4 regions of the Aerococcus viridans genome follow, and region 3 is predicted to be linked to each of the others. Evidence: predicted binding sites of a transcription regulator. Region 3 holds the regulator's gene; each other region holds the start of a gene.
What was found. The regulator Rex, encoded in region 3, represses fermentation and respiration genes when NADH is low (regulators of the CRP and FNR family bind a similar motif). The targets are predictions, from matches to a motif close to TTGTGAANTANTTCACAA.
Positions count from the first base shown of each region.

Region 1 (3,539 bases), 610 kb from region 3:
GCTAGATGTTCGAAATGAAGGTGAACTGAAATCCAACGGCCGCTTAAAAGGTGCAATCAATATTCCTTTAGATAGTTTGCGAGACCGCATGGCGGAGTTGCCCAAAGATCAACCGATTATTGTCAGCTGTCACAGTGGACTGCGTAGCTATGCAGCAGAAAGAATATTGAAACAAAATGGCTACCAAGCCAAAAATTTAGATGGCGCATTTGCTCTTTACTCAACTGTAAAACCAGAAAAGGTGGTAAAATAATGTATAATTCAATATCAATGTCAGAATTTGAACAAAAATGGAAAGAAAATAATCTTCCTTTAGTAGACGTTAGAGAAATCGACGAATGGGAAAATGGTCACCTGGACGGCGCAATCCATGTTCCTTTAAGTAATCTTTCAGCTGAAAAAAATAAATTGGATAAAAGCCAAGAGTATTATGTAATGTGCCACTCTGGAGCACGTTCTTCAATGGCTTGTCAACAATTAGCACAAGAAGGATACAACGTGATAAATGTAATGGGCGGAATTTCTGCTTGGAACGGAGAAATTGTTTAATGGAATACGATAAAAAAATTGTGAATCGCTTGAAACGTTCTGACGGTCAATTGCATGGCGTTTTGAATATGATGGAAGAAGGAAAAGATTGCGTGGATATTGTGACTCAATTATCAGCGGTTCGCTCTAGTATTGATCGTGCGATTAGTTTAATTGTTGCCGAAAATTTAGTAGAATGTGTGCAAGAAAATATTAAAGATGGTAGCACAGGTGAAGAGCGTATTCAACAAGCAATTCAGTTACTAATGAAGAGTCGCTAGCCATGTGTTATGACTATTACTACATTAACGTGTAACAATATTTTAAATGAATATAAAGGTATAATATTGGAAACACAAAATAAGAGAACAGGTTGCTAAGATGCCTGTTCTCTTATTTTTTACTTCTAGAGCAAGCAACTTTCATAGCTTTTTCGTTAATCTAAAAATTGTTGATTTTGAAGTTAAAGTTTCATATGCTAATTTTTGTATGTTCAAATCTTTTAAATCAGTTTGATAACTGGCAATATAATCTAATACATTTTGTTCAATTTCAGTATAGCTTTGACTGTTGGAATAGAACTGGTTTGCCATTATGACTCCTTTCTTAAACCTAAATTTTGAGTCAGACAATTAATATCCTTAATTATTCATTACTGTCATAATGAAATTTTACTATGAAATGAAAAAAACATGAATTTAATCAATTATTCTCTTCTAGCTATTTATGATTTATCTCCTAAAAATATAGTTATATACATACGGGGAATACATGTATATTGATCTTAAATCAACGTGATCCAAGATTAGATAAACGTTTGATTTGTGTATTCAACAAAAACACCCCCGATTTCTCGAAGGGTGTTATCAAAATTCATCAAATCATTTAGCTTAGTGGAAGACCATACCACCATCAACAACGATTGTTTGACCTGTAATATATGTTGAGTCTGGTCCAGCTAGGAATGCTACTACGTTGGCTACATCTTCTGGTTCTGATAGACGTTTAAGGGTAATGTTTTGTGCGAATTGATTCATACCCCACTCATCGTCTTTACCTGCATTGACTCCTACTTCGTGAGCGATACCAAACATCATTGGTGTCTTCACGATACCAGGTGCGTATGCTGTCACAGTAATATCATCTTGAGCTAGGTCACGGGCTAATACTTGTGTAATACCGCGGACTGCAAATTTTGAGCCTGAGTATAAAGCTAATTCAGGGTTACCCAATACCCCTGCTTGTGACGTAGCATTGATGATTCGACCACCGTGACCGAAGGCTTTGAAGTGTTTTTGAGCAGCTTGTGCACCCCAGATTACACCTGCTACGTTGATACCATATACTTGGTCGAACATTTCTTGGGTAATTGTTTCTAATGGTGTTGTCGGTGCAACACCCGCATTATTGACAACTACATTTAAATCACCAAAATGTGCTGCAATTTTATCAAATGCTTCAAATACCTGTTCACGTTTAGACACATCTGCGCCTGCAGCAATAGCATCACCTTCTGGGAATTCGGCTACAGCAGCTTCAGCTGTTTCGGGATTATAATCAACAATACCAATTTTAAAGCCATCTGCATGTAGACGTTTAGCAATCGCTAACCCAATCCCTTGACCAGCACCTGTAACAATCGCAACTTTTACCATAATATAACCTCTTCCTTTGTGAATTCTTTAACATCTTTATAAATAAAGTATACCTATTATTGAAAACGCATTCAATCTTTCTCTACGTTGGTTGCAACCGTTTTCTTAATTTTCAGATGAAATCATTTTTTGTAACAAAAAAAGTTCTTTTAAACATACATTTTTGTATATTTTCATTGATGACAAGTAAAAACAGTGTAGGTATCATGGAAATTCCAAAACTACATTCTTATATGGACTTAATCAAGGAGTGGCGGTATGAGTAATCGGGCTTTTATCCTGATTGTGAAAGATTGTATACTTTCAATTACAAATAAGCTATATTTGGAAACTTCATGTTGGTGTAGTTTCTCAAATGAGAAATTTTGCGTCGCACAACTTTATCCAATTTGAAAAATGATCCAAATTCGATTTTAACATCTACAGTAATAACAATTATGAAAATTCAGGATTATATTAATAAAGGCGAGTTAATTATTAGTGACAAAATACTGGAACAACGTTACGAGTATGACGTTGATAAGACTGTCGCAGAAGTAAAAGAAATCCTAAATGGAGATGACCCCGACAGCTTATCGGGATCATCTTTTGTGGGTAGCGTAACTCTCTTTTTTATTTGTTCAGTTTAACGGTAGGGTTTCATATCAGTAAAAGCTTTCTTTTTTGTTATCTCGTATTCAAAAGTTAAGACTTATAACCGAAAATGCCAGCCGTTGTGTAAATTGCAATTGTTGGCATTTTTGGTTTATACATTTTTTATCAATAAATATAGGCCGATAAGAAGTAAGGATAGGGTTAAGAAACCATGGACGATTTTTGTCGATTGAAATTCTTTGGGATATTTAAATAAAAAGATAAACCCGTTAACGAAACCGGCGACAACGAGCAAGATAGCGAAAATGGTTAAATACATAATAACTCCTTTACGATGATGGATTCTCTTTCTAATTATACCTTAGATTTCGGACTAAAGTATGAGTGATATCATGTGAATTTTTCTTAGTATAAGGGTATAGTGATCGATGAGTTAACAGTAGAAAGGGTGATAAGATAGTGAAATTATATATGAAAAACCAATTACTATCGTTGAAACGCGACTTTAATTTGAAGAATGAAGATGGCGATCCTGTTTATAAAATCAAGAATAAATGGCTGTCAATTGGCCAACAATTTCGCATTATTGACCTAGCTCAGGATAAAGAAGTGGCGCAAGTGAAAGAGCAAATGATTGATTTGATGCCAACGGTCGATGTGTATGATGAAAATAATGACAAGGTAGCTGAAATCCGCAAGAAGGTTTCCTTATTTAGAGATAACTACAAGGTCACGTCATTGGATTGGAATGTGAAGGGGAAT
Region 1 is NZ_CP014164.1:1,422,108-1,425,646, reverse strand. It holds gene AWM76_RS06810 (FAD-dependent oxidoreductase) at 1-253, shown strand, start outside; gene AWM76_RS06805 (rhodanese-like domain-containing protein) at 253-549, shown strand; gene AWM76_RS06800 (metal-sensitive transcriptional regulator) at 549-809, shown strand; gene AWM76_RS10440 (transcriptional regulator) at 951-1,121, opposite strand; gene AWM76_RS06795 ((S)-acetoin forming diacetyl reductase) at 1,419-2,183, opposite strand; gene AWM76_RS06785 (LURP-one-related/scramblase family protein) at 3,237-3,539, shown strand, end outside.
Region 1: AWM76_RS06795 ((S)-acetoin forming diacetyl reductase) is a predicted target of Rex. The motif match lies at 2,200-2,217, and genes of this name have one in related genera.

Region 2 (3,539 bases), 550 kb from region 3:
TGCGTCGTCTCCCAACTGTTTTAATGTTAAGTAAATTCAATGCTCCGACGTTTCCACCAACTGAGTTGCGTCCGTATGATCCGCAACCTAGAGTTAATGATGGGATGAAAGCATTGTATACATCTCCGATTCCCCCGAATGTTGAAGGAGAGTTCCAAATAACTCGAATGGCTTTAACTTGACGGCCGAATTCATTTGCTAATTCTTGATTTTGTGTATGAATCGCAGCTGAGTGACCTAATCCAAAGAACTCAACCATTTGTGCAGCTTTTTGAATTCCATCTTCAGTTGTTTCTGACTTCAATAAGGCTAAGACTGGAGATAGTTTTTCGCGTGTTAATGGTTCGTTTGGTCCAACTTCTGACACCTCTGCTACTAGAATATTTGTTTCTTCCGGAACGGTGAAACCTGCTTGTTCTGCAATCCATGTCGCTGGTTTCCCAACAATTTCATTATTTAATTTTGCGCCAGCACAGTTTTCACTGAATGCTTTAGAACCGAAACAAAATTCCTCTAATAGTGCTTTCTCTTTTGAATTTACGATATAAGCATGATAGCTTACTAATTCATCTTTAAATTCTTTATAGATTTCTTTATCAACAATTGCGGCTTGTTCAGAAGCACATACCATTCCGTTATCGAATGATTTACTTAATACGATGTCATAAGCTGCTTGCTTAACGTTTGCTGTCTTTTCAACGTAAGCTGGCACATTTCCTGCCCCTACTCCTAAAGCTGGCTTACCACATGAGTAAGCTGATTTAACCATGGCATTTCCACCAGTGGCTAAGATTGTCGCAACCCCATCGTGATTCATTAATGCATTCGTTGCATCTAACGATGGTTCTGTAATCCACTGTACACAGTTTTCTGGTGCACCTGCTTCAATCGCTGCATCTCGAACGATTTGAGCAGCGTGAGCCGATGACTCAAGTGCTGCCGGGTGAAATGAAAAAATGATTGGGTTACGAGTTTTTAATGCGATGAGCGCTTTGAAAATAGTTGTCGACGTCGGATTCGTTGTCGGAGTGATGGCGCAAATAACTCCAACAGGTTCAGCAATTTCTGTGATCCCCGTCACTTCATCATCACTGATAACACCAACTGTCTTCATATCTCGCATGTAATTTACAACGTGCTCACAAGCAAATAAGTTCTTTGTCGCCTTGTCTTCAAATACACCACGGCCAGTTTCTTCAACCGCATGTCTTGCTAAAGTACCATGTTGATCTAAAGCTGCAACTGAAGCTTTCGCTACAATGTGATCAATTTGCTCTTGATTAAAATGATCGAATTCCTCTAAAGCAACCAAACCTTTTTCTACTAAACCATTAATCATGTAATTAACATTTCCGATAACTTCTTTTTCAATTAATTCCGTCATTGTTACGCTCCCCTTTTCTTTATCTTTGATTACATGTTACTCTTTTCACAAACGAAAGTAAAGAGGTTTATTGTTAAAAACGCTAATATAATAGGTTTTTATTAGGTGTTGTAACAGTTATCTATGCTGTTTCATTCAATGATAATTCTCTATATGTGATTAAATGAGCATATTGACGCTTCTGTTATATAACAATATTGATATTGTTTTATTGATATAAATATTTTTTTGAATATACTGGTAATATTTGCTAGAAATACATAAAAAGCGCAACACTGTTTTAAAGTGTTACGCTTTAATTATGTCGCTTTATTTAATCATCTAAATATCCTTTATAGCGTTCTGTTCTCAACAATCTTTTAGCATTCTCGACCCGTTCTGCAGTCGGTGGTTCGACTCCTTCCAAACGGTATTTAAATCCAAGTGCCTCATATTTGTAGACACCTAGTTTATGATATGGAAGCACCTCGAACTTGCGAACATTTGATAAAGTTTCAACATAATCGCCTAATCGAATCAGATACTCATCGTAATCCGTACGCGTTGGAACAAGTACGTGTCGAATCCAAACAGGTATATTCAACTCTGAAAGTAATTCAGCCATCTGCATGATATTCTCATTGCGCACACCCGTTAATTTTACATGACCTTTTGGATCAATATGCTTAATATCAAATAAGAACAGATCAGTATACTTCATCAGTTCTTCAAATTGTGAGCGGAATGGTTCCTCTAATGTAAAGGGTGCGCCACACGTATCAATGGTTGTGTGGACACCATGTGCTTTACAAATTTTGAAATATTCAATCAGAAATTCGATTTGAAGTAAAGGTTCTCCCCCACTTACAGTTACTCCGCCGCTATTACCCCAAAAAGAACGGTATTGTATGGCTTCATCGAATAATTCTTGTGGTGTATATTGCGTTCCTCCACGCATATTCCAAGTATCTGGATTATGACAAAACTGACAACGAAGACGACATCCTTGCATAAAAGAGATGAATCGTATCCCTGGTCCGTCAACTGATCCGAAACTTTCAGTCGAGTGGACGTTCCCAATAATTGGTGTTTTAACTTCTGACAAGATATATCCCCCTTCAACAAGATATCTAAAACTTAAGTGATTACATTGAACTGTGCATTGTACGGTTAATAACATCCATTTGTTGCTCTCTAGTTAATTTGATGAAGTTTACAGCATAACCAGATACACGGATAGTTAATTGTGGATATTCTTCTGGGTGATCCATCGCATCTAATAACGTTTCACGGTTAAACACGTTAACGTTTAAGTGGTGTCCACCTTCTTTAATGTATCCGTCTAACATATTCACTAAGTTATCTTTTTGAATTTCTTCATCTTTACCTAATGCTTTTGGAATGATTGAGAATGTATTTGAAATTCCATCTAAAGCATATTCGTAAGGCATCTTAGCAACTGAAAGTAAACTTGCTAACGCCCCATGAGTATCACGTCCGTGCATTGGGTTCGCTCCAGGAGCAAATGGCTCTCCTTCACGACGACCGTCTGGCGTGTTACCAGTTTTCTTACCGTAAACAACGTTTGATGTAATAGTTAAGATTGATGTTGTATGGATAGCATCACGGTATGTTGGATGTTTCTTAACTTTAGTCATGAATGCTTTAAGTAAATCAACACCGATCTCATCGGCACGTTTATCGTTATTACCGTATTGTGGGAATTCACCTTCGATTTCATAATCGACAACTAGACCATTTTCATCACGGATTGTTTTAACTTTTGCATATTTGATTGCTGATAAAGCATCAATTGCAACTGAGAATCCAGCAATACCTGTAGCCATCGTACGTTTTACATTTGTATCATGTAAAGCCATTTCGATACTTTCATAGCTGTATTTATCGTGCATATAGTGGATAACGTTTAATGAATTGATATACAATCCTGCTAACCATTCTAACATGTCATCATAACGTTCCATCACTTCATCATATTCTAAGTATTCTGAAGTAATTGCTCGATAGCTTGGTCCAACTTGTGCTTTCGACATTTCGTCGACACCACCGTTGATTGCATATAATAATGCTTTTGCTAAGTTCGCGCGCGCACCGAAGAATTGCATTTGTTTACCAACTTCCATCGCTGACACACAACATGCGATGGCATAGTCAT
Region 2 is NZ_CP014164.1:1,479,598-1,483,136, forward strand. It holds gene adhE (bifunctional acetaldehyde-CoA/alcohol dehydrogenase) at 1-1,384, opposite strand, end outside; gene pflA (pyruvate formate-lyase-activating protein) at 1,698-2,468, opposite strand; gene pflB (formate C-acetyltransferase) at 2,509-3,539, opposite strand, start outside.
Region 2: adhE (bifunctional acetaldehyde-CoA/alcohol dehydrogenase) is a predicted target of Rex. The motif match lies at 1,418-1,435, and genes of this name have one in related genera.

Region 3 (3,539 bases):
TCATGGCTGACAAATAACAATGTGCCGTCGTACTCGATCAAAGCATTTTCCAAGACTTCTTTAGAATCGATGTCCAAATGGTTGGTCGGCTCATCAAGAATCAAGAAATTGTCATGTCTAAGTGCTAGTTTAGCCAATTCAAGACGGGCTTTTTCCCCACCAGAAAGGGTGGCAACGGACTTAGTCACGTCGTTTCCAGTAAATAGGAAAGATCCAAGAATTGTCCGAATATCCCGCTCCATCATCGTCGGATGTTCATCCCACAATTCATGCAGGACATCTTTTTTCGAATTTAGATTCCCTAATTCCTGGTCATAGTAACCCATTTGTAGATGAGCGCCATAGTCGATGGTACCGCGTAGAGCAGGGATTTGTTTGATGATTGTTTTTAATAAAGTTGATTTTCCTACACCATTTGGCCCAACGATGGCAATGGCTTCTTGTTTCCGCAATTGGAAAGAAATGGGTTCAGCTAAAACATTGTCCGGACTATAACCAACCGCTAACTTATTGGCTTGTAAGACGTCGTTCCCGGAAGGTTCAGCTACTGAAAACTGGATACGAGCTGATTTCTCATCATTCATTGGCTTTTCAATCTTGGTCATTTTCTCTAACTGCCTACGACGGGATTGGGCCATCTTCGTGGTAGATGCGCGAACGATATTACGGGCTACATAGTCCTCTAATTTGGCAATCTCTTCTTGCTGTTTCTCGTAGGCCTTCATTTGCAGGGTGACACGTTGTACGCGTTCCTTCAAGTAGAAAGAGTAGTTCCCCTTGTAATAATGAATACCTTGGTGGGCCATTTCATAAGTTTCATTGGTCACAGCATCCAAGAAATACCGGTCATGGGACACGATTAATAAGGCACCAGGATATTTTGGTAGATAGTTCTCTAACCAAGTTAATGTCTCAATATCCAAGTGGTTAGTCGGCTCATCGAGAATCAATAAATCTTTCTTTTCTAGTAGGATTTTCGCTAAAGCCAGACGAGTACGTTGGCCACCAGAAAGCGTCGAAATCTTACGGTCGTAGTCCTCATCGAAGAATTTGAAACCGTGTAAGACCATACGGATTTCTGATTCGTAACCATAAGCGTTAAAACGAATCAAGTCCTCTTGAAGCTTGTCATAGCGGTTTAAGGCAGCTTCATAGGCTTCAGCATCTTGCATGAGTTCTTCGTCAGCCAAGGCTAGGGCCGCTGTTTCGGATTCTTTCAATAATTTAATAACGGGTTCAAAAACAGAGACCATTTCTTCGTAAATAGTCCGGTCACCAGAAACCGCAGTGTGTTGGTCCATATAAGCAATAGTTGTTCCTTTAGTCAAGGACACTTGGCCATCATCAGGTGCTTCAATGTTGGCTAACATTTTTAATAGTGTCGACTTACCAGCACCGTTGCGGCCAACCAGGGCAATTCGACTGTTGTGTTGGATAGTCATTTGTACGTTTTCAAAAATTACTTCAACGCCATAGCGTCGAGATAGATTTGAACCTTGTAATATGATCATAATAGGCATGATCCTTTCATTTATTGTCTTAATTATTTTACCACAAAAAGATTTGAGCATTCCTTGGAAACTTTTTATAAAATATTGCAATTTTTAATATAGTCTAAAATTTGGTGAGTAGGCACTCTTGTGTTAATTTCACAAACTTGGTATACTGTCTAAGAAATCATTTTAGAATAAGAAAGAGGACTGAACATGCGTAAAATACCCAAAGCAACAGCCAAAAGATTACCACTATACCATCGCTACCTGCGCGTATTCAAAAACATGGGGAAAACACGCGTTTCTTCAACAGAATTAAGTGAAGCAGTAAAAGTTGAAAGTGCAACGATTAGACGTGACTTTTCATACTTTGGGGCTTTAGGTAAACGTGGTTACGGCTACGATATCGATGCCTTATTAGAATTCTTTGGTAAGACTTTAAGCCAAGACCGTTTAACAACAGTAGCCCTTGTAGGGGTTGGTAACCTTGGTAATGCCTTATTAAACTACAACTTCAAGAAATCAAACAATATCCGTATTGGCGCAGCTTTCGATATCAACCAAGATATCATCGGAACAGTCCACAATGGGGTACCTGTTTATGACATGAAGGATTTAACGAAGCAATTGAAATTAATGGATATTGAAGTGGTCATTCTTTCGGTACCTGAAGCAGTTGCCCAAAATATGATTCCAGCATTAGAAGAAGCAGAGATTAAAGGTATCTTGAACTTTACGCCAGTGAGGTTGGATGTACCGGATAGCATCAGAGTGCAGGATGTAGACTTCACCAATGAATTACAAACATTGATCTACTTCATCTCAACAAATTCGTAATGACTTGTTAGTATATTATGCAATCATGTAAGCATTCGGTATAGGATGCTGGTGTCGGTGGTTAAATACTTTATTTATACAAAAGTTTGAGTTGGAAAATTATAGCAAGGTAACCTGAATGACATTCTTGTTTGGCAATTTAGTTTTACCTTACTAATTAATCAGTTGAATAAAATAGTCGCAGGATTCAAAATCTATATAAATATACAAGCGAATAGGCCGAGATGTTTTTTCTCGGCCTATTCTGTATGTTTTAAATCGCCTGAAAGTTTGTTAAGTTTCACATATGTGATCTAAAATGATGTTAAATACTTTGCAATTTTTATCAAAAATTGATATTTTTCAGGTCGTTATTTAGATTTTAACTGCCGTACTATACCAATCGTTTTGAATAAATCCATCATTTCATAGGCTGTAATACCAATGGCTAGGTATACTGCCCAATCCCAACCGGTATCTTCTACGCTACGAATGGCAAAGTTGAGCGCTAGAAAGATAAATAAGGCTTTGAATAGTAATAAGAATATTACTGGTCCTTTTAATTTCAACAACTACATTCCTCTCTTCAAGATTAGTCTGATTTTAGTCAAAGTTAATCTTAGATTTCACTTAATAAAATTACCTTAATTTCCGCATAAAATCAAGGTTTTCGACTTGTGGGTAAAAATAGGTCAAAAAAAGTCAACATTTCTCTTGCAATTCATATTTGATTGTTTTAATATAGGAAATGTAGAGGTTAGCAGTCAATCAAAGAGAGTGCTAATCTCTAAAAAAACCAAGTAATTTAGCTTGGGTTTGACAAATATTTTATCTAAATGGAGGGACATGTAAATGATTAAACCATTAAACGGACGCGCAGTTGTGAGAGTTGAAGAGGCTAAAGAGCAAACAGTTTCAGGTATCGTATTACCGTCAGCTGCTAAAGAGAAACAACAAGTAGGTGTTGTTGAAGCAGTTGCTGAGAATACGGAAGATTTCACATCACAATTGAAAGAAGGCGACCGCGTTCTATTTGAAAAATATGCAGGTTCAACATTTGAATATGATGGTCAAGAATTATTAATTATTAAAGAAAGCGATATTATCGCAATTGTAGATTAGTCAATTTATCAATATTTACAGATTAATAAAAATATAAAATTTTATGAGGTGAATGAATAAATGGCAAAAGATATTAAATTTTCAGAAGATGCACGTCAATCAATGGTT
Region 3 is NZ_CP014164.1:2,034,109-2,037,647, reverse strand. It holds gene AWM76_RS09520 (ABC-F family ATP-binding cassette domain-containing protein) at 1-1,511, opposite strand, end outside; gene AWM76_RS09515 (redox-sensing transcriptional repressor Rex) at 1,707-2,330, shown strand; gene AWM76_RS09510 (hypothetical protein) at 2,681-2,881, opposite strand; gene AWM76_RS09505 (co-chaperone GroES) at 3,162-3,431, shown strand; gene groL (chaperonin GroEL) at 3,492-3,539, shown strand, end outside.

Region 4 (3,539 bases), 350 kb from region 3:
AACTGTTACGTAAAGTGCCCGTTCATGCCGGTGATTTCTTCGCCGTGCCAGCAGGGACTATCCATGCTATCGGTGGCGGCGTATTAATCCTCGAAACCCAACAAAGTTCTAACACCACCTACCGGGTTTATGACTACGGACGCAAGGACGCCAATGGCCAGGAACGTGACCTACACATCCAACAATCAGCGGATGTCACCATGTTCCCCCACAAGGATACTCTAGCAACCGGGCATACAACTGAACTACCGGGTGGCTCAATCCAAGAATTTTGGACCAATGAATACTTCTCCGTGGCAAAATGGACAATCGAGGATATCTTGCATATCAACTTATCCGACAAGTACCAATTGTGTACAGTCCTTGATGGCCAAGGACAAATCACTGTTGGCGACAAGACTTGGGACGTGAAAGCAGCAGACGCCTTTATCCTACCAAGTGACCTTAGAGAAGTCACACTCACTGGGCAATTCAGTTTGATGGTAGCAGAAGAAGCGTAAATGGCTAGCGGTTGTTCAATCTGTTGACCGAATAAGAACCATAAAAATAGACCAAGGGGACATCAAAGCAGATGCAACCCCTTGGTCTATTATTTTTTTAGGATATTCTATGTAAATCGCGCGGCATTCTTTATACTTTTCTGGATACCTCATCACCTGGACCTAGTCGAGATATCCTGTCTCTACACTATTTAGGAAGCTATACCCTAGCCCCATGATAACACCGCCACCTACTAGATTGCCCATAAAGGCGAAGATCCAATTAATCAACACGGCCATTATATCCATGTTATTACCTGAGAAGAAAGCGATACTCATTAGCGAGAAATTCGCAATAATATGTTCTAACCCACCATAAACAAATAGGAAAATAACGGCGATGATAAATAGTAGGCGGCCAATATCATCTTTCATTTTCATCTGCCCCATAATGGTGATATTGACGAAGATATTTGCGAGAATCCCGTCTATGAATAAGGTCCAAATGTCTTTATCCAATTTCGCATTAATCATGGTCATGATTGCAGAATCAGCATTAAAATAATGTGCGATACTAGAATGCCCAATGAGTATACCAACAATAGCAGCCCCTAGTAGGTTCATGCATGTGCAAATAAAGATAATAGTTAATGCTTTTGACCAAGAAATTTTCCGGCGATGAGCACCCGTGAACAAATACATCATATTTGAAGTAGCCAATTCACCGTTTAAATAAACAATCATGGCTAAACCGATTGGAAATATGAGGGCGTAGCTGATTTTACCTAGAGCGGGATAGTCTACAGAAAGGACATCCCAAACCAAAATACCAATGGCGGTTGGTAGGGTTAAGAATATACCCGCATAAATCGCTCGTAACAAGTATCTAATCTTTGATTGGGCAAAAAGGGCATCCTTTTTGGCAACGGCACCATCGATTGTATCCATGAAAGTTGAAACATTTTTCTCGCTCATACCTTGTCTCCTTGCAATTATTTTTAACATAGTCCATCATTTTTCTGACTTGGTCAGCATACTATAAAATAGCGATTAATATGATTAGAATTGGTATATCTACCTTTTTAACCTGATAAAAAATAGACTGTTTGATAATTTTTTCACAATATCGCGGAATTTTATGCTTGATTGTTCTATTTAGAACTGAAGCATTTTTCACACTCATATCAAAAAAACCGTGCAAAAAACTGACAAAGACTATACTATTAAGACAAACACATACTCTGGAGGTGAAGACGATGAAAGATAAATCAATTTGGATTGATCAATTTAAAATGGAAGGACACGAAGAGGGTGGCTTTTTCTACCAAGTGATGAAATCTGACCAACGTATCCAATTAGAAGAACAGCCAGAAAGAGCCTTATATACCAGCATCTATTTCCTATTAACCTCAACAAATGTGTCACGATTCCACCGTTTAACAGCGGATGAAGTTTGGTATTATCACTATGGTAGTCCACTGACTGTGCATATGATTACCCCTGAAGGAGAATACCAGCAAATTACCCTGGGTACAGACGTTGAAAACGGCCAAGTATTACAAGCCGTTGTGCCTAAAAATACGATTTTCGGGTCAAGTGTTGAAGAATTGGATAGCTATTCACTAGCATCATGCATGGTTAGTCCAGGATTTGAATACGATGACTTTGAACTATTCAAACGATCAGATTTACTGAATCAATATCCAGATTATGCGGATATTATTCACCGACTAACCCTAGAAGACTAGGATTTCTGGTCTGCTTAAGAGATTCGTAACTTATTCATCACAAAATCAACACAATTTTGATTGAGATTTTCACTAAATCTTCAAAGGTATCGCTTATTATATAAGCATACCCAATAAAGAAACCAAACTTTTCTTCATAAATCTTTCTCCTCCCAAAACGAAAGATGACAAAAAACCAGCTGACTCCCAACGGCTGGTTTTTTAATGCCCATATTTGAAAATAGACATAGAAATATTTTTGGCAATACAAACTATTTTATAGACCATAGGTGAATAAGCTTAAGCAAAGACTACATTTTATATTCAATAATCTTGAAGATCCTTATTTATGGATTATTATTTATTGAGAAATTCCAAGTCATGAGATCTGTAATATCAAAGCTAAGGCTGACGCTTTCCTAGCATGCCTTAGCAGTAAAAAGGAGGGATGGCCCACAACAATCTGTTTGGCGTGTACGCCTTACAGATTGTGTCGCCAGACAAGTCTTCAGATCGAGACTGAAGAAGGTCCTACTGCTTTTAAGGCAATGATAGGAAAAAGCAGAAGCCGAATGCTTACTAAATTACTACATAATGTATAAATACTACTTCTATCCCTTTCTCGTGATAAAGTTGAAATGTCTACCAAGTGTTTTGTCTAAGCGGTATGAAAAACCATCAACCATTTCGAAAGTATCTTGGTCAGATACTGTAATATTGTTTTCCAAGACACCAACTCGTTTTAACTGCTCTGCAACCGTCGCCTGGTTGTCTACTAAGTATTTCTGGCCTTTGTCATCCCATTGAATAAAATCATCCGCATAACCAAGCGCCTTGAATTGGTCAGCAACATCTTTGTCCACTTCAAAAGATTTCTGTGCAATCGAAGGACCGAGAATAGCTTTGATGTTACCCATGTAAATATCTGGGTTTTCATTTTTGATTTGTGCAAAAGTGGCTGACACGATATCTTGAACAGTCCCTTTCCAGCCTGAATGGATGGCACCAATTAAACCAGTATCTTCGTCATAAAAAATCACAGGCACACAATCTGCCGTAAAGACGCCAACAACCACATCGCTTTCGTAAGTGTACAAGGCGTCCACATCATCCACTGCATCTTCAGTTGACAGACTACCGCGCCCCCGGTCCCCAACTGTGACACGATAAGCTTTTTTGGAATGGGTTTGATTAGCGAAAACGAACTGGTCGACGTCAACCTGTAATGCATCCGCTAAAGTTCGTCGATTTTCTACAACTTGCGTTGCGTCTTCCCCCGTATGTAGAGCTAAATTGCCGTTAAGGGTTTGCTGGTTGTCTTTTAAAGTCGTAC
Region 4 is NZ_CP014164.1:188,504-192,042, forward strand. It holds gene manA (mannose-6-phosphate isomerase, class I) at 1-500, shown strand, start outside; gene AWM76_RS00900 (formate/nitrite transporter family protein) at 663-1,454, opposite strand; gene AWM76_RS00905 (cupin domain-containing protein) at 1,736-2,227, shown strand; gene pgeF (peptidoglycan editing factor PgeF) at 2,818-3,539, opposite strand, start outside.
Region 4: AWM76_RS00900 (formate/nitrite transporter family protein) is a predicted target of Rex. The motif match lies at 1,586-1,603, and genes of this name have one in related genera.